One region of the Alteromonas sp. KS69 genome, then DNA from elsewhere that is predicted to be linked to it. Evidence: predicted binding sites of a transcription regulator. Region 1 holds the regulator's gene; each other region holds the start of a gene.
What was found. The regulator LexA, encoded in region 1, represses DNA repair genes until DNA is damaged. The targets are predictions, from matches to a motif close to TACTGTATNNNNATACAGTA.
Positions count from the first base shown of each region.

Region 2: the regulator LexA is predicted to act here: its motif matches at 3,152-3,171, upstream of dinB (DNA polymerase IV).
Region 3: the regulator LexA is predicted to act here: its motif matches at 4,624-4,643, upstream of C7Y69_RS15530 (YebG family protein).

Region 1 is NZ_PYHU01000006.1:108,891-115,122, reverse strand. Features, by position in the region: gene lexA (transcriptional repressor LexA) at 907-1,533, shown strand; gene coxB (cytochrome c oxidase subunit II) at 2,180-3,292, shown strand; gene ctaD (cytochrome c oxidase subunit I) at 3,302-4,915, shown strand; gene C7Y69_RS06250 (cytochrome c oxidase assembly protein) at 5,016-5,603, shown strand; gene C7Y69_RS06245 (cytochrome c oxidase subunit 3) at 5,629-6,232, shown strand, end outside.
Region 2 is NZ_PYHU01000015.1:73,744-79,975, reverse strand. Features, by position in the region: gene nqrE (NADH:ubiquinone reductase (Na(+)-transporting) subunit E) at 1-302, shown strand, start outside; gene nqrF (NADH:ubiquinone reductase (Na(+)-transporting) subunit F) at 323-1,555, shown strand; gene C7Y69_RS11850 (FAD:protein FMN transferase) at 1,622-2,653, shown strand; gene nqrM ((Na+)-NQR maturation NqrM) at 2,664-2,897, shown strand; gene dinB (DNA polymerase IV) at 3,242-4,315, shown strand; gene C7Y69_RS11835 (DUF1653 domain-containing protein) at 4,492-4,755, shown strand; gene C7Y69_RS11830 (MBL fold metallo-hydrolase) at 4,821-5,696, shown strand; gene C7Y69_RS11825 (sterol desaturase family protein) at 5,794-6,232, opposite strand, start outside.
Region 3 is NZ_PYHU01000031.1:79,756-85,987, reverse strand. Features, by position in the region: gene C7Y69_RS15545 (methyl-accepting chemotaxis protein) at 1-908, shown strand, start outside; gene C7Y69_RS15540 (sensor histidine kinase) at 967-2,472, shown strand; gene C7Y69_RS15535 (methyl-accepting chemotaxis protein) at 2,622-4,202, shown strand; gene C7Y69_RS15530 (YebG family protein) at 4,291-4,578, opposite strand; gene C7Y69_RS15525 (sensor histidine kinase) at 4,923-6,095, shown strand.

The DNA of each region.
Region 1 (6,232 bases):
CACACGGCCTGCGTACACAACAGTCATTGAGTTCCTTCAAATTCACTGGCCGCTTTTAGCTCAAGACTGTCTGTTAATTCTGGCTAGCCCTGATTGTGCGAAATACTCCCTTACTACTCTAACTAGTACCAAAGACATTAGTCAGCAACTAGTGTACCTACACTGCCAGTACAATAACTAACCTCTTCAATTGAAGCCACACTAATCAAAATTAACTTTACTATGTTTGAGCCTATTTGTTAGTTATAAATCTCCCTCAAAGCTACTACCTCGTACGCGATTAAACTCTAGCAACGCCTCGTATTCACTGATAGGTTCGTTAAAGGAATATAATGTCTATGAAAATGAGATTTTTGGAAAGAATTCTCTTGTCGAAAGAAAATATTAAATCTATTGCCCACAAGCGATCCCTACCTTGCTCTGCAACCTAGTGAACGAGATTCTCGTTTTGAATGACGATTACCACTTAGCGAATAAATTTTGGCTGCGCTCCAACACAGTAATAACTATTTTTAATTAAGTAGAGGTCGAACTAAAGGCCCTTTCAAGCACCAAGATTCCCTCACGCTAATTGTTCCTAAGAAACTCAAGATAAATCACTCCGCTAATTCTTTGAAATATCGCTACATAAAAATTTTACGATAGGTTTAGCCAAAGAAATTTTTTTTACAAACAGATGTGTATAGATACAAAGATACTGATTAAAGGTGACGGCTAAAGCTCCTACGGTAGGACCTATCTAAAGTACAAGGACAGTAGATATGCTTCCTGATAATTTAACTACTCTGGAATTTAAATAAGTTAAACTGGAACCCACAGTTCGAAGCATGTAAATAGCATCCAATGCTTGTCATTTCCTTTTAGGTGTATATACTTACAGGAACTGTATAGACAGACAGGTCTTTTATGCGCCCACTCACAGCAAGACAAACAGAAGTTCTCGAGCTTATTAAAACAACGATGCTCGAAACTGGCATGCCGCCTACCCGTGCAGAAATTGCCCGTCATTTAGGTTTTCGCTCTGCGAATGCCGCTGAAGAACATTTAAAAGCGTTGGCCCGTAAAGGCGTCATCGAAATCCTTCCAGGCACTTCTCGTGGTATTAAGTTGAATATTCCTCTTGAAGATGAAACCCCTGAAGAAGAAGGTCTTCCTCTTATTGGTCGCGTGGCAGCGGGCGAGCCGATTCTAGCGCAAGAGCATATAGAGTCTCATTATAAGGTCGACCCTGCCCTGTTTCAGCCTCACGCCGACTTCTTACTTCGTGTAAGCGGTATGAGTATGAAAGACATTGGTATACTGGATGGTGACTTGTTAGCCGTGCACCGCACGACGGACGTCCATAATGGGCAGGTGGTAGTAGCACGTGTTGATGAAGACGTTACTGTTAAACGCCTTGAAAAGCGTGGTCGCGAAGTATTACTTCACGCAGAAAATGATGAATTTTCACCGATTAAAGTCGACTTAGCGTCAGAGCCTTTTTCCATTGAAGGAATTGCCGTTGGTGTTATTCGAAATGCTGATTGGATGTAACCTTTTAGCTATTTAGTAAAGAAAGCGGCTTATAGGCCGCTTTTTTGTATGTTTACCATACCTTGCTTACACAATAATCGTATTTAAGCCTAAGAAATTCCTCAAAAGCCACCAAATACCGCTCACACATATTTTCTCCTATTTATGTCACCTTTTTTAGTGCTAACTCGCGCTATTTTAGACATCTGTTTTGTTTGAAAAACAATCATAAGTGCGTAACTAGCTTTTGATTATAAGCAACTTATTGGCTGCTTCTATTTGCCCATCTCGTTCAAAATGAGCGTTTCAAACAGGCTCGCTAAATACCGGTGTAACGTCCATACGCTGTGACGTCATTCACTTCTCTGTCATACCGCGTTGATTAAAAATTAAACGCTGCAATTGTTTTTTCTTAGAAAAGACTAGACTTGTGCGTTTTATTGAGCAATTCTTATACTGTATTTAACAAAATAATAACAATAGCTGTAACTTTGTTTTACAACTAATGCTGGGCAGTTAAGTTAAAAGTTGGATTTCGGGTATCAGTTGCCAGAAGCGAAGCGCATCTATTGCGTTAATGCTTCTGTTATAACGGAGGTGTTGAGTGAAACGAGTAACGACACAAGCGGCGACACAAGCGACAAAGTGGCTTTACGGGCTTCCACTTTTGCTTACCTCGCCACTACCGTTTGCTGATGCAGCAACGGACGAAGGCTCTTCCATTAATTTGCGGCGAGGCGCAACAGACATAAGTGGTCAAGTATACGACCTGCATATGTTGATGTTCTTTATCTGTATCGCAATCGCTGTTGCGGTTTTCGGGGTTATGTTTGCCTCAATGTACTTGCACCGTAAATCCAGAGGCGCTAAGCCCGCTCACTTCCATGAAAATGTAAAAGTGGAAATTGCATGGACAGTAGTGCCTTTCATCATTCTTATTCTTATGGCTATTCCTGCCGCTAAAACCCTTATAGCGATGGAAGATACCAGCGAACCCGATCTTACCGTTGTCGTTACTGGTTCCCAGTGGAAGTGGCATTACCGGTATATGGACAGAGACGTTGAGTTCTATTCGTTAATGGCGACGCAGCGAGAGCAAATTGAAAATAAATTCGAAAAAGGCGCGAACTATCTGTTGGAAGTCGACCGCCCGTTGGTAATCCCCACAGGGCAAAAAGTGCGCTTTCTTATTACCTCTGATGACGTTATTCACTCGTGGTGGGTACCGGACTTTGCAGTGAAAAAAGATGCTAATCCAGGGTTTATTAATGAGTCTTGGGCAAAGGTGAACGAGCCGGGTATTTATCGTGGACAGTGTGCCGAGCTTTGCGGAAAAGATCATGGCTTTATGCCGGTTGTGGTCATTGCTAAAGAGCCTGCCGAATTTGATGCTTGGATGAATGAACAAGAAGAAGCCGCTCGCCAAGCGAAAGAAGAAGAGCAGCGTTTACTGTCGATGAATATGTCGATGGATGAACTTATGGATGAAGGCAAGCGGGTTTACAACGCTACTTGTGCGGCTTGCCATATGCCTAACGGCGAGGGGCTACCCGGCGTTTTCCCTGCGCTTAAAGGCAGTGAGATGGTGCTTGAAGACCAAACTGCACATATCGATATTGTGTTAAACGGTAAAACCGGCACAGCCATGCAGGCGTTCGGAAAAATGCTAAGCCTGAAAGACATTGCGGCTGTGGTGACCTACGAACGAAATGCGTGGGGCAATAACACGGGTGATATGGTGCAGGCTAAAGATGTTAACGCCGTCGTTAATGGGAACTAGGAGTGCGTAATGAGTAAAGCAACTGATGTCATTGCGCCGGTTACCTCGGCGCATCACGAAGATCATGACTATCATAGTCATATTCCAAAAGGAATAACCCGATGGCTGTTTACCACTAACCACAAAGATATAGGCACCTTGTATTTATGGTTCGCCTTTATCATGTTTTTGATTGGTGGTGCCATGGCCATGGTGATCCGTGCTGAGCTATTTCAGCCTGGATTACAAATTGTTGAGCCAAACTTCTTTAATCAAATGACGACTGTGCACGGCCTTATCATGGTATTTGGTGCGGTAATGCCAGCCTTTACGGGGCTTGCAAACTGGCTAATTCCTATGATGATAGGTGCACCAGACATGGCTCTGCCGCGAATGAATAACTGGAGCTTTTGGATATTACCTGGCGCCTTTCTTATTCTGCTTAGCTCGCTATTTTTAGAGGGCGGCGGTCCGGCATTTGGTTGGACCTTCTATGCCCCGCTTTCCACCACCTACAGTGGTGACTCAACCGCATTGTTTGTGTTCTCGGTACATATCATGGGTATCTCCTCCATTATGGGGGCTATTAACGTCATTGTGACCATATTCAACATGCGAGCTCCTGGCATGACGTGGATGAAAATGCCTTTATTCGTGTGGACTTGGCTTATCACTGCTTTCTTGCTTATTGCAGTAATGCCAGTGTTAGCCGGGGCGGTCACCATGGTGCTGACAGATAAGTTCTTTGGCACCAGCTTCTTTGATGCAGCAGGTGGTGGTGACCCCGTTATGTTCCAGCATATCTTTTGGTTCTTTGGGCACCCTGAGGTGTACATCATGATATTGCCGGCCTTTGGTATTATCTCTCAAATTGTCCCTACGTTTTCCCGTAAAAAACTGTTTGGCTACGCATCAATGGTGTACGCCACCGGCTCTATTGCGCTGTTGTCCTTTGTGGTATGGGCTCACCATATGTTTACCACCGGCATGCCGGTGTATATGGAAATGTTCTTCATGTTTGCCACTATGCTTATCTCGGTGCCTACAGGCGTGAAGGTCTTTAACTGGGTGGCGACTATGTGGCGGGGCTCTCTAACCTTTGAAATGCCCATGATGTTTGCCATTGCGTTTATCGTATTGTTTACCATTGGGGGCTTGTCAGGATTAATGCTGGCCATCGTGCCGGTGGACTTCCAATACCACGATACCTATTTCGTGGTCGCACATTTCCACTACGTACTGGTCACCGGCGCCATCTTCTCGATTATGGCTGCGGTATATTATTGGTTACCCAAGTGGACAGGGAAAATGTACGACACGGCGCTAGCAAAATGGCATTTCTGGTGCTCACTTGTGTCGGTGAACGTGCTTTTCTTCCCGATGCATTTTGTAGGGCTGGCTGGTATGCCACGTCGTATTCCTGACTACGCCTTACAGTTTGCCGACTTTAATAAGTGGATAAGCCTTGGCGGCTTTGCCTTTGGGCTGTCGCAGTTAATCTTCTTAGCACTGTTGATTAAAGCCTGTAAGAAGCAGGGTGAGCCAGTATCTGCCCAAGTGTGGGAAGGTGCTGAGGGACTAGAGTGGGAAATTCCCTCTCCTGCGCCCTATCACACCTTTGAAACGCCGCCGGTTGTTAAGTAGGAAATAAGACAAGCAGCACAGGTAATGAAAGCAAAGCAGGCATTGTAGTCGCTAAATTGTGGTGATGTATCAGCACAAAAAGTAGGCACGGGAGGTAACCATGACACAAGCAAATGCAAACAACAAAATGGTGATAAAACTCGTCGTTATTGTGTTTGGCATGTTTGGTTTTGGGTTCGCTCTAGTGCCACTTTACGACGTATTTTGCGATGTTACCGGTATTAACGGTAAAACCGAGAATACGGCTGCTGTATATGAGTCTATCGAAATAGATGAAAGCCGTGAGGTAACGGTGGAATTTATCACCCGAACTAATACCGGTATGCCGTGGGAATTTCGTGCGCAAACTAGTCGTATGAAAGTGCACCCTGGGGAGCTTAATACGGTGTCGTTTTACGTAAGAAATCCTGCATCTAACAATATGATGGCCCAAGCCATACCGTCGGTGTCGCCGGGTATGGCAGCACTCTATCTGAATAAAACGGAATGCTTTTGCTTTAACCAGCAGCCTTTAAGCGCTGGTGCCGAGGCTTATATGCCGATGCAGTTTTATGTCGACCCACAGCTTCCAGAAGATATTAGTTATTTTACTGTGCAATACACCCTGTTTGATGTGACCGCGCGAGCGAGTGACATGAAAACAAAACCGAATCCCTACATGGTCCCTCAACCTGAAAGTGGTAAATAACAGGTATTGGGATAAGGAGAGAGTAATGCAGCAAGAATATCAGAAGTACCCCGAATATCAGAAATACTACGTACCAGCACAAAGCCCGTGGCCTATTGTAGGTGCGGTGGCGTTATTTTTAATTGCCGTTGGCGCGGGCAACTTCGTGATTGAAGCCACTAAAGGAGAGTCCGGCTATGGCGGGCACATACTCCTAGCAGGGATTGTAGTGCTAATGGTGATGCTTGTGGGCTGGTTTAAAAACCAAATTGATGAGTCTATGTCAGGGTTATATAGCGACCAATTAGGACGTTCATACCGACAGGGCATGAGTTGGTTTATCTTCTCTGAAGTTATGTTCTTTGCCGCCTTCTTCGGGGCACTCTACTACGCCCGATTCATTTCAGTGCCTTGGTTAGGCGGTGCATCGAATAATGCGATGACTAACGAAGTGCTATGGCCCACATTTGAAGCCATGTGGCCGCTAGTATCTACCCCTGGAGGCATCACTACACAAGAAATGAGTGCAGTTGGTTTACCCACCATTAATACAGTTATTTTACTTATATCGTCAATTACATTGCATTTTGCCCATGTAGGTTTGGAGCAGAACAAACGCAAGCAACTCACCGTCATGTTAGGCATCACTA
Region 2 (6,232 bases), on a different contig from region 1:
ATAAGTTTTTCCCTGCGCTTTATAACGCGCTTGGTATTTTCCTTCCGCTAATTACGGTTAACTGCGCTATCTTCGGTGGTGTGGCATTCGCGGTACAACGTGAATACAACTTGACCGAAAGTGTCGTTTACGGCGTAGGAAGTGGTATGGGTTGGGCAATCGCAATTGTGCTTTTGGCCGCTGTACGTGAAAAGCTTAAATATGCCGATATGCCTGATGGTATTCGTGGTCTGGGCTCTGTGTTCATGATTGCGGGTCTTATGGCACTTGGCTTCCAGTCATTCACTGGTATTCAGCTGTAATCGAGCTCGGGAGCATATAAATGAATCAAGTAGAAATTTTCCTAGGCGTCGGCATGTTTATTGCCATTGTATTGGCGCTAGTATTTATCATCATGTTTGCTAAGTCGAAGCTGGTACCTAGCGGTGATGTAACTATCACCATTAATGGTGACCCAGACAAAGCAATTAAAACTGAGCCAGGCGGCAAGCTTCTTGGCGCACTAGCAGATGCAGGATACTTCGTATCTTCAGCATGTGGTGGCGGTGGTTCATGTGGTCAGTGCCGTGTAGACGTGCATTCAGGTGGTGGTGAAATTCTTCCAACTGAACTTGATCACATCACTAAAGGTGAAGCCCGTGAAGGCTGTCGTTTGTCATGTCAGGTTGCGATTAAGCAAGACATGGAAATCGAACTTGAAGAGTCAGTATTTGGTGTTAAAAAGTGGGATTGTGAAGTTATTTCTAACGACAACAAAGCCACCTTCATCAAAGAACTTAAGCTTCAAATTCCTAACGGTGAAAGCGTACCTTTCCGTGCTGGTGGTTACATTCAAATTGAAGCCCCTGCGCATCATGTTAAGTACAAAGAGTTTGAAATCCCTGATGAGTATCGTGGTGATTGGGAACGCTTTGGTTTCTTCGATATCGAATCTAAGGTAGATGAAGAAACTATTCGTGCTTACTCAATGGCTAACTACCCAGAAGAAGAAGGCATTATTATGTTGAACGTGCGTATTGCTACGCCGCCACCTAATAACCTAAGTCTACCTGCTGGTAAAATGTCATCGTACATCTGGAGCCTTAAAGAAGGCGACAAAGCCACTATTTCTGGTCCATTCGGTGAATTCTTTGCAAAAGAAACTGAAAACGAAATGGTATTCGTCGGTGGTGGAGCTGGTATGGCGCCAATGCGTTCTCATATCTTCGACCAACTTCGTCGCTTAAAAACAGATCGTAAGATGAGCTTCTGGTACGGTGCACGTTCACTTCGTGAAATGTTCTATACAGAAGACTTCGATGAGTTAGCTGCAGAAAACGATAACTTCAAATGGCATGTAGCCCTTTCAGATCCTCAGCCTGAGGACAACTGGGAAGGTTATACTGGGTTCATTCACCAAGTTCTTCTTGAGAACTATTTGAAAGACCACCCTGCGCCAGAAGATTGTGAGTTCTACATGTGTGGACCACCTATGATGAACGCAGCCGTTATCAACATGTTGAAAGAACTAGGTGTTGAAGACGAAAATATAATGCTTGATGACTTCGGTGGTTAATCCGAAATCCATTAGGTAAGAAAGGGGGCGAGAGCCCCCTTTTTGTTTAGTTAAAGGACCATAAACGTGATTCGATTTTTTGCACGTATAGCGTTAGCTATTATCGCTATCAGTATTCTAATGATAGCAAGTTGCAGCGACAAACCGCTTGCAGTAGCGCATCTGCAAGGCCAAACCATGGGCACGACTTATAATGTTAAGTATGTGCTTGCGGAAGGTGAAAAAGAAGTTGAAGGCTTGCAGGAAGAGATTGATGCAAAGCTAGTTAATATTAATAAATTGATGTCTACCTACGACACAACATCTGAGTTATCTCGATTTAACCAATATCGTTATTCTGATAACTTCGAGGTGTCTAAAGAGACACTAACGGTAGTTAACGAAGCACTCCGGTTGGCTCGTTTGAGTGACGGCGTGCTAGATGTTACGGTAGGCCCCTTGGTCAATTTGTGGGGGTTCGGTCCGAATAAACGCCCTGAAAAAGTGCCAACCCAAGCCGATATCGATGCAGTACGAGATTATGTAGGCTATGAGAAATTATCTACAACGCCAACCGGTCTTATGAAGGCAAATCCTATGCTTTACGTTGATTTATCAACGATTGCTAAAGGTTATGGTGTTGATGAAGTGGCAGCGATTTTAGATGCTCATCACTTACAACATTACCTTGTAGAGATTGGCGGTGAAATGCGGGTTAAAGGCGAACGCGGCGATGGCAGTGAATGGCTAATTGCGATTGAAAAGCCGGTCACGACAGAACGCGCGGTCCAAAAAGTGGTGTCTATTGGTACTAATGCTATAGCGACTTCGGGCGATTACCGTAACTATTACGAAGAAGACGGTAAACGCTACTCTCATTTGATTGATCCGAATACCGGCTCGCCGATAACCCATGATTTGGTATCGGTTACGGTGGTAAACCCATCTTCAATGATTGCTGATGGCTTAGCCACAGCGTTCAATGTAATGGGGTGGCAACGAGCAATCGACCTTGCAGAGCAAGAACAACTTGCTGTATTCCTCATTCGTCGCACGGCAGACGGATTTGAAGAGTATGCCACGCCAGAATTTGATAAACTGGTAGAAGTAAATAATTAAGGAGTAGGCTATGTCTACGTTTATTTTAGCATTCGGTTTCTTCCTCACTATGGTACTCGCCATGGCTGTTGGCTACGTGGTGCAGCGCAAAACTATCTCAGGTAGTTGCGGTGGATTAGGCGCATTAGGTATCGCGAAAGCATGTGATTGCCCAGAGCCTTGCGACCGCAAAAAGTCTCGTATGGAAAAAGAAGAAGCGAGAGAAAAGAAATTGAATGAATGGAAACAGAATCAGATCCTTTAATCTGATGGTGTAGTTAACCTGGTGATGTCAGTAGGCGCTAATAAATAGAGCCTTTCATACCACGGACTTGCAAGATATTGAAATCCACTACACTGCAATAACCGTTCATAGATAAAAGCGCGATAGGCGGTAAGCTTACCGCGCTTTTTTATCTAAAACGATACGCCCATTTTGCCCGTTCATTCATAGTTAGCGCTAAGTAGTTACTTACTATCATCGTATATAGTGGTAAGCGTTACTGATATGTTCTAGAATACTGTTTTTACATACAGCTTTTTTTAAAGGCTTGTATACTAGAGCTAGCTACTTAGGGGCGGCTTAGGGGCAGTTTGGGAGCATACACCATGCGAAAAATCATCCATGTAGATATGGACTGCTTTTATGCTGCGGTTGAAATGCGTGACAACCCTGCGTTACGTAATATCCCTATTGCCATTGGTGGAAGCTCACAGCATCGAGGGGTTATCTCTACCTGTAATTATCCTGCCCGTAAATATGGTGTTCGCTCCGCCATGGCTACCGCTTACGCATTCAAGCTTTGCCCAAATCTTACCTTAGTGAAAGGGCGTATGGAGGCGTATGTAAAAGAGTCCCAACGAATTCGCGAAATATTTGCCGACTATACCGATTTAATCGAACCACTTTCGTTAGACGAAGCCTACCTCGATGTGACCAATAGCCAATATTGCGGTGGCAGTGCCACGTTAATAGCTGAAGAAATTAGAAGTCGAATTGAGTCAGAGCTGGGGTTAACCGCCTCGGCGGGCGTTGCACCCTGTAAGTTCGTAGCAAAAGTGGCCAGTGATGAGAATAAGCCTAATGGTATTTGTGTCATTACCCCGGATAAATTAGATCGTTTTGTAAGGGCTATGCCTCTTAAAAAAATTCCCGGGGTAGGTAAGGTAACAATGCAAAAGCTACAACGATTAGGCTTAGCTACCTGTAACGATGTGCGCAGTTACCCGTTTGAGCGCATACAAAAAGAATTAGGTAAATTTGGTGCGGTATTATGGGAGCGTGCTCACGGTATTGATGATCGAGAACTGTCAGTATCGAGAGAACGTAAGTCTATAGGCGTAGAGCGCACGCTAAGCAACGATATTCACTCATTGGAAGAATGTCGCGACTTTATGCCTCATTTACTAGAAAAGCTTCAGGAACGCATACAGGCGCATGAAAAGCGCACAGGCAAGTCTATTCGTATTCGTACTCAAGGGGTGAAACTTAAATTTCAAGACTTCCAGCTAACCACGGTTGAGCATCGATGCCCTTCGTTAAATGCGCATTACTTTGATACCCTACTACAAGAAGCTTACGAGCGTGCTAAAGGCCGTGGTATACGCTTAGTTGGTCTGCACATTGGTCTTGGTGAGGCACAAACCATACATCAACTCCCTTTACCCCTAGAGGGTGAGTAGATAGGTGATTAGAAAGGTGAGTAGTAAAGTGCGAGATAGGTGAGTACCTAGATGAGTAGATAGCCGAGTAGATTAGTGAATAACTTCAAAATTGAGCAACCTTATCAGACGCTTTATGAACAGAGTCCGACTTCTACCGTATTCAAATTAACAAAAAGTAAAAAGCAGGAGCCATCATGACTACCCCAAAACCTAAAAACCAAGAGCTCAAAACCCCAGGTCGCTACCGCCATTATAAAGGCAGTGATTACGACGTTTATGAAGTAGCGACACATTCAGAAGACGAGTCTTCCTTAGTGGTATATCGCCCATGTTATGGCGAAAAAGCCCTGTGGGTGCGCCCATTGAGTATGTTTGAAGAAGAGGTGCTGGTAGAAGGTAAGTCTGTCCCTCGATTTGCTTATATTGGTGAGATCCCAAACGGCGAAAAAATGATCTGAACCGCAAACTAGGTCATAGTGTATTTAAATCTATTCAATAATAAGCACTCTTTTAGGGAACCCTGATGACGCACAAATTTACCCGAACTTTTCTACTTGCTGCAAGTTTAGTCTCGACTACCTTCATTCCAGCCGCTTTTTCGCAAGACCGCTTCGAAAAGGTTGAAATAGAGGCAACAGCACTTAAAGGCTCGGTGCATATGTTAACGGGGATGGGCGGTAATATCGGCGTTTCTGCCGGTGACGATGGCATTCTAATTATTGACGATCAATTCGCCCCTTTAGCTGAAAAAATTGCGACGGCACTCGGCGAGCTTGGTAGCGATAAACCAAAGTATGTAATTAACACTCATTACCACGGCGACCATACAGGCTCGAACGCGTTCTTCCACAGCCACAAAGGCGCGACTATTCTCGCCCACGATAACGTGCGCGTTCGATTAGCCAACGATGAAAAAGTATCGCCAGATGCGCTGCCCGCTATCACTTATGAAAACGGCATTAAGTTACATTTTAACGGTGAAACCATTCACATTATGCATCTTGAATCAGGGCACACCGATGGCGATAGCATAGTATGGTTTGAACAGCCGGATATCATGCACACGGGGGATTTATTTTTTAATGGGTTATTCCCATTCATCGACTTAAATTCTGGCGGTAGTGTTGAAGGTTACATTGATTCAGTAAAGCAAGTGTTGGCGAAAATAGATGACGATACTGTGCTCATTCCTGGTCATGGTGAACTTAGCAACAAAGCTGAGTACACGACCTTTCTTGCCATGATTGAAGAAACTTTTGCCTTTGTAAAAGCGCAGAAAGCAAAAGGCATGAGCCTTGAAGCAATTACTGAAACAGGGCTCGATAGTAAATGGGACAAGTGGGCATGGAGCTTCATTTCTGAAGAGAAATGGATTGCAACACTTTACGAAGAAGCTTAAGTAAGCCTGTAAGTGAGCATCTACCCAAAGCTCCCGAGGAAGCACAAATAAAAACCGTAAGGAGCAGTTGTAATACTGCTCCTACATCAGCCCCTTTTCATATGGCTGGGTCAGGTTTATTCACCGTAGGTTCTGATATCAATTCTCCCTCGGAATCTGCTTTGCCACTAGGGCTAGATGACGGTTTGATAGTCGTTTCCTCAGCTGAGTTGTTAGCCAATTTAGGTTTTCGCGGGGTTTTGTATAGCGGCCATACAAGTTGCTCTACCCAATTAGCGTAAAACATCCCTTCAATACCATATTGAGCTGGGTATTTTCGCGTAATTTTGGCAGTTCCAAACAACACGTCCCAGAAAAATAATAGATTTCCGTAATTACCTTTATAGTTAGTTACGCCATCATCCGCTTTTAAGCCATGATGGGCACTGTGAGTAGATGGCGTGGATATTGTCCTTTCAAGAACCCAAGCAAGCTTGTTAAAAAACGGCGTTTGGTACAAAAATCTGTCCCATTTCCATTCGGCATGCGCACCGGTA
Region 3 (6,232 bases), on a different contig from region 1:
CACGTTGTTTGGTTAACTCTTTGAACCAAGTGGAAGGCATACGAGAAACCGTATTAGGGTCTTATCAAAAAATAAACGCCGAAAACCAATCAATATCAGATATTAATGAATTGTTTGAACAGTCTTCTCAAGTACTTACCAAAATTGTTAAAGACATGAGTGGGTTGAATACCCAAATGGTGAGTATGAGCGAGCGTATTTCTGGGCTATCAAGCACAGCCGATAACATCAACAAATTTGTATCTACCATTACCAGTATATCGGATCAAACCAACCTACTGGCATTGAATGCTGCTATTGAAGCAGCGCGTGCGGGTGATGCTGGTCGTGGATTCAGTGTCGTCGCCGATGAGGTGCGTGCACTCGCTACTGAAACCAATAAATCAGCGACAGAAGTGTCTGAACTAGTAAATGATATTATTCAATCTACGGCAAAAGCAGTTTCAGGTGTTAACGAATTAAGAGGCAATAACGAAGAGCTAGAAGAAGGGATTAGTACCCTTAATAGCAGTTATGAAACCATGGTTTCTCATTGCGATAGCATGAAAACGACCATTAATGAGGGGGCGTTAAGCTCCTTTATACAAACGGTTAAGCTAGACCACGTAGTATGGAAGTCAGATGTATATGCGGTTTTATTTGGTTACAGCGATAAAAAATCAAGTGATCTTGCTGACCACGCGAGTTGTCGTTTGGGAAAGTGGTATAGCGAAAATCAGGGTGCGGCTATTGGCAAGTCGTCACCATTCAGAGATTTAGAAACACCTCATGCAGCGGTTCATCGTGCTGGTGTAGCTGCTATTAATGCAAAAGCAGAGGGTGATATTTCAACACTAGAAGCTAAAGTGATTGAAATGGAACGCTCTAGCGAGAAAGTAATGCTGCTATTAGACAAGATAGTGAGCTAACTTGTTTTCTCATATACCTAAATGCGTTTGAAGAGGTATAGACTAAAAGGCTTATATATTGAGCGATGCTTCAATACCCCCTAGCCCCAATGAGGTTGCTGACTTAAAAGCTCAAGTAAAATTACTTGAGCGACAGCTTAAGCGCCAAAAGATAGCGCGGGCAAATGCTGAGTGGTTTTTAGAAAGCTACTCAAGCGATGCCTATTCGGCAACGCAAGCCTTGCGTAAAGCATTGCATGAATCAAAAAAAAGAGAGCGAGAATTAATCTTTTTGAATCGCTCTGCTTCCCACCTTAAAACCTCCGATAGCGGGGCAAGTTTCATTTTCTCCGCTATTGAGTCAGCAGTAGAGTTCAGCGATGCCTTTTGTGGTTTAGCCTTCATTACCAAAGCCGGAAAAGTGGTTCAAGGAGATGACAACAAAATTTGGCAAGTAGAAAATGGTTGGGTTGAAGCCAGCGATTTAGCCAAGGTTATGTTAGATGAACTCCCGCTGTCTGTTAAAGAAGACTATAGCCAATGGTGTGTAAATATCGTTGAAAGGCCAGACAATCATGAAGAGGCTTACGTATTACATTTCATGCAGAACTTGGGCAATGGCGAGCAGGCATGGCTAGCACTACTGACCAAAAACAGTGAATTAGATGAAGAAATGCTTTATGTGCTGGATGCAAATAAGCACTATCTACAATTTGGTATAGGCTACCGAAGTTCTAAACACGAAATTAAGCATCACAAAGCCGCCCTATCCTCGATGGAAAAAGACCAACGCTATCTGCAAGAAAAGCTAATAACCGCAGATAAAATGGCCATGTTAGGTCAGTTGGCGGCCGGTATTGCCCACGAAATTAATAATCCGATTGGTTATGTACGTAGCAACACCTCGGTGGCTGGCGATATCTTTAAAGATTACCAGAGTGCTTTGTCTGAAATAAAGGTACTTTGTGAAGATGCGGGTGGAGAAATAGAAGCCCGTTATTTAGCGCTTGAAAACACGTATTCATTAAAAGATAGTGCCGAGGCTATCTCTGAAATGTTTGAAGAGTCCTCAGAAGGTATTGAAAGAATTATCGATATCGTAAAAGCGCTAAGAGGGTTTTCCTACCCTAGCGGTGATAAGCGCGTCGCCATTAATGTTGCCGAAGCGATAAGCTCAGCCTTACGAATCACGAATAACCTGCACAAGTATAAAAATAAGGTCATATTCACGCCTCCTGAAACCGATATCGAAGTACTAGGCAACGCTGGGCAAATACAGCAAGTACTCGTCAACTTACTTACTAACGCCATCTATGCCACAGATGAAGGAAAATGCATTAAGTTTGATGTTGAATCCCTAGAAGGCGAGGCGGTCATTACGTTGCAAGACGAAGGCAAAGGTATGTCAGAGGAAGTCATTGGCAAAATGTTTACCCCCTTTTTCACCACTAAACCACCTGGTGATGGCACCGGCCTTGGTATGTCTATTTCACTGACTATTATTGAAGAACACGGCGGCCAGTTTGAAGTGACCAGTGAAATCGATAAGGGCACCACAATTAAGGTACGCCTGCCACTGGCGTAATCTTTTTATTCGTATAATCTTCATTATTACCGAATTCTTTTTCTACTTTAGTATTAATTGTTACCATGATCGTCTACCCTTTTAATGAATTACCGATGAATAGGGCTCTCCTATTTACTTTGATACCACTATAGCAATGGATTTTATTAGTGAAGAAAAATCAGTCTGTTACCCAGCGCGAATACAAATTCCCTTCTCACTACCGCCTTATCTCTTCCACTGACAAACGGGGTGTCATACAACACTGCAATGACGAATTTGTAGAGGCAAGTGGGTACAATCGAGAAGACCTGATAGGAAAAAACCACAACATTATCCGTCATCCGGATATGCCCTCAAGTGTGTTTAAAGAAATGTGGCGAACTTTAGAGTCGGGTCAAAGTTGGGCTGGACTCGTTAAAAATAGAAGAGAAAACGGCGACCACTATTGGGTGTCAGCATTCGTAACTCCCGTATACGAAAACGGGCAAGCGGTGGGTTATGAGTCAGTTAGGGTTCATGCCGCCGATGAAGAAATAACACGAGCATCCGCTATATATGCCAGGTTATCGGCAGGAAAATCGCCAATTCCCTTTGCTGCAAAGCTTGGTCAAACACTTTCACCCATGTTACCCATGATAGTGGTAAGTTTATTATTATTGGTAGCCATTGGTTTTACCGCGGGTTTGGTACCCCTGGGTGTTACTTTCATTGCGCTACTGATTATGATGGCGTGGCAATCGGCAAAAAGTCGGAGCTATTGGCGGGAATTTCTTTCGTTAAGCCCTGCTAGTTATAGTAATGAACTCGTGGCACAAACGTATTATGCCGATGTTGATTATATTGCTCAGGCTAAGTTGGCGTTAGGCTGTGAACTCGCGCGTACGCGCACGGCGTTGACCCGCATCAAAGATGCATCTGAGGGGTTGGAAGATATTGCGGTTTCAACTCACAGCCAAGCCGAGCTAACCAGCAAAACGATTATTCAGCAAAATCTTGCCACCCAGCAAATTGCCACAGCGGTAACTCAAATGAGTCAGGCTATTCAAGAAGTGGCTGAGCGAGTAGAGAGCAATGCTGTTAGTGCCAAAACTGCCGCAACTAACGTACAAATGGGTAACGACAAAGCTGAAGAAGCGATGCAGGCTATACTGTCATTAAAAGGCGCGGTGGAGTCGATTTCCGATACGGTTACCGAGCTTGCCCAATCCACCAGTGATATAGGCGAAGCCGCTAGCATCATTTCTAGCATCGCTGATCAAACAAACCTGCTAGCACTTAATGCCGCTATAGAAGCCGCCCGCGCTGGCGAGCAGGGACGCGGTTTTGCTGTTGTTGCCGATGAAGTTCGTACCTTGGCTTCTAAAACCCGGGTGTCCACCGATAAAATTCACAATATCATTCAAGAACTTGTTGATAGAACAGAACGGGCCGTAAAGGTATCTTCAGAAGGGTTGGTGTCTGCTGAACACGGTAGTGCCATTGTTGAAGAAACCCGAGGCGCGCTACAAGAAATCAATAATGCGGTAAGTGGTATTGCCTCAGCTACCGTAGAAATGTCTTCTGCTGTAGAAGAACAAAGTACCGTGGCTGAGCATATTAATCAGCAGCTGGTCGATGTTGCTGATAGTGCAGAAGAAACGCAGAAGTCTTCAGAAGCCTCGCTCAAAGTGGGTCGAGATCTTCGTGACACCGTAAATCAAGTTAACGGGTTAATTGCTCGTTTTAACACGGATAAACGCACAGGATAATCTGTGCTGTTTATTTTTTAGCGTGCTTTGAACCATTTTCTATTTACGTTCGTTCCACTTAAAAGCACGCCGAGCTTTTCTGCTATGCTTATCCGTTGGCTTTAAGCTTTACTACGTCGGCACTCTCATCTTCTAGTACACTCTGTGCTGTCGCGCCTTTAAAAATCTTGCTCACCTTGTCTTTATTTTTCGACAACATAATTGTGAGTTCTTCAACAATGCTATCGTCAATGCCTAAGCCCTTTGCTTGAATGTATTCAGCAAGGTTGTCGGCAGCGTCGAGCATCTTATCGTACTGATCTGCTTCTTTTTTATCGGTAGTTACCAATTTTTCTACCCCTTTGTGCGTGACAACATACTGTGTGGTAATGGCCATGGTAGGTCCCCTTAAATGAATAGACAATAAAACTGTACAATATTTAACTGGATAAATAAACAGTATTTAAAGTTTTTTGATATTATTTTTTTACAACTTAAGTATAGTGACCAAGTACGCTTGGATGTATTTTAAAACGTACGTTGGAAAACAGCTTTCACATCGTCATGTCTATATTCAAAAATTTACCGGTTTCGTTCACATTGGTTGCAGCCTGTAGCTAGTTAAACAGCCACGAAGAACAGTAAATTTATCACTAGGCACAAGAGTCTTTCTTGCTAGAGCGGGAAATCGAGTGCCGACAGTCGGCGTGATATGGGTGACTTAGATACAAAGAGGAAGTAATGAGTTCTTCAATTGAGCGTGATATTCGCACTATTCAATCGATAGAAGCTGTACCACATATAATGAAAATGTTATCAGATGTCACTGGTCTTCGCTTTATCTGCGTAGCCAGAGTGACAGAAGATAACTGGACAATGTGCGCAGTATATGACCAAGTGAACTTCAATTTAATTCCGGGCGATCAACTCGATAACAAAACAACGTTTTGTAGCCAAGTCAGAAAATCTACAAAAGCCATCGTCATTGAACACGCAAAGAAAGATGATGTTTATCGCCAAAGTGAAATTCCTAAGATGTATGGCTTTGAAAGTTACTTTTCATTTCCCATTTACAACCAAAACGGCGATTTTTTTGGAACATTATGCGGCTTAGATCCACGTCCTGCAGTTTTAAAAACAGATAAGATTGAAAGTCAAATTAAGTCGTTTGCTGAGTTAATATCGAGGCAAATGGAAGTTGACGATCGTTTAGCTGCGGTTGAAACCGATCTCATCAGCGAGCAAGCTGCCGCTAAATTGCGAGAGCAATATATCGCCATTTTAGGCCACGATTTAAGAACACCTTTGTCGGCACTTAAAATGGGGGTCGACTTTCTTGTTGATCACGCCAGCGATGCGACTTCCCAAAAAGTACTGGCCCGAATGGATAATAGCGCTAAACGTATGACGCGGCTCATTAGTGACGTGATGGACTTTACGCATGGTCAAATGGGCAAAGGTATTCAATTAAACGTTAAACCAGCAAGTGATTTAAAAAGTGTACTAGTACACACCGTAAGTGAACTTTCGGGCCTGCATCCAGACCGAGAGATACTTGCGGATATCATTATAGACGGCACATTTTCATGTGACCCAGAGCGTATCAGCCAGTTGCTGTCTAACTTGCTGATTAATGCGATAGTGCATGGCGATGCAGCGCAACCTATCAAAGTCATGGCGAATATCGAAGAAGAAACACTGACATTAAGCGTATCTAACGGAGGCACTCCAATAAGTGCGGATGTCATAGATAAGCTATTTCATCCATTTTGGCGAAACGAAAAAAACAAAAAGACCGGTGGATTAGGTCTAGGATTGTTTATCGCCTCGCAAATTGCGGAAGCCCATAAGGGGAGTCTGATGGTGCATTCAGATGAAAATGAAACCGTGTTTTCATTTAAGGCAGCATTGTAAGCATGAAGGTTAAGCCTCGCGCTTAGCCTTTTTTAACGTCCATGAACCCCGCTACCCCATCATTTAGCGTATCTAGCTAAATTTCATCAAAACACGTACAAATGTAAAATTTTCCGGTGATTAATGCTTGTACAAAA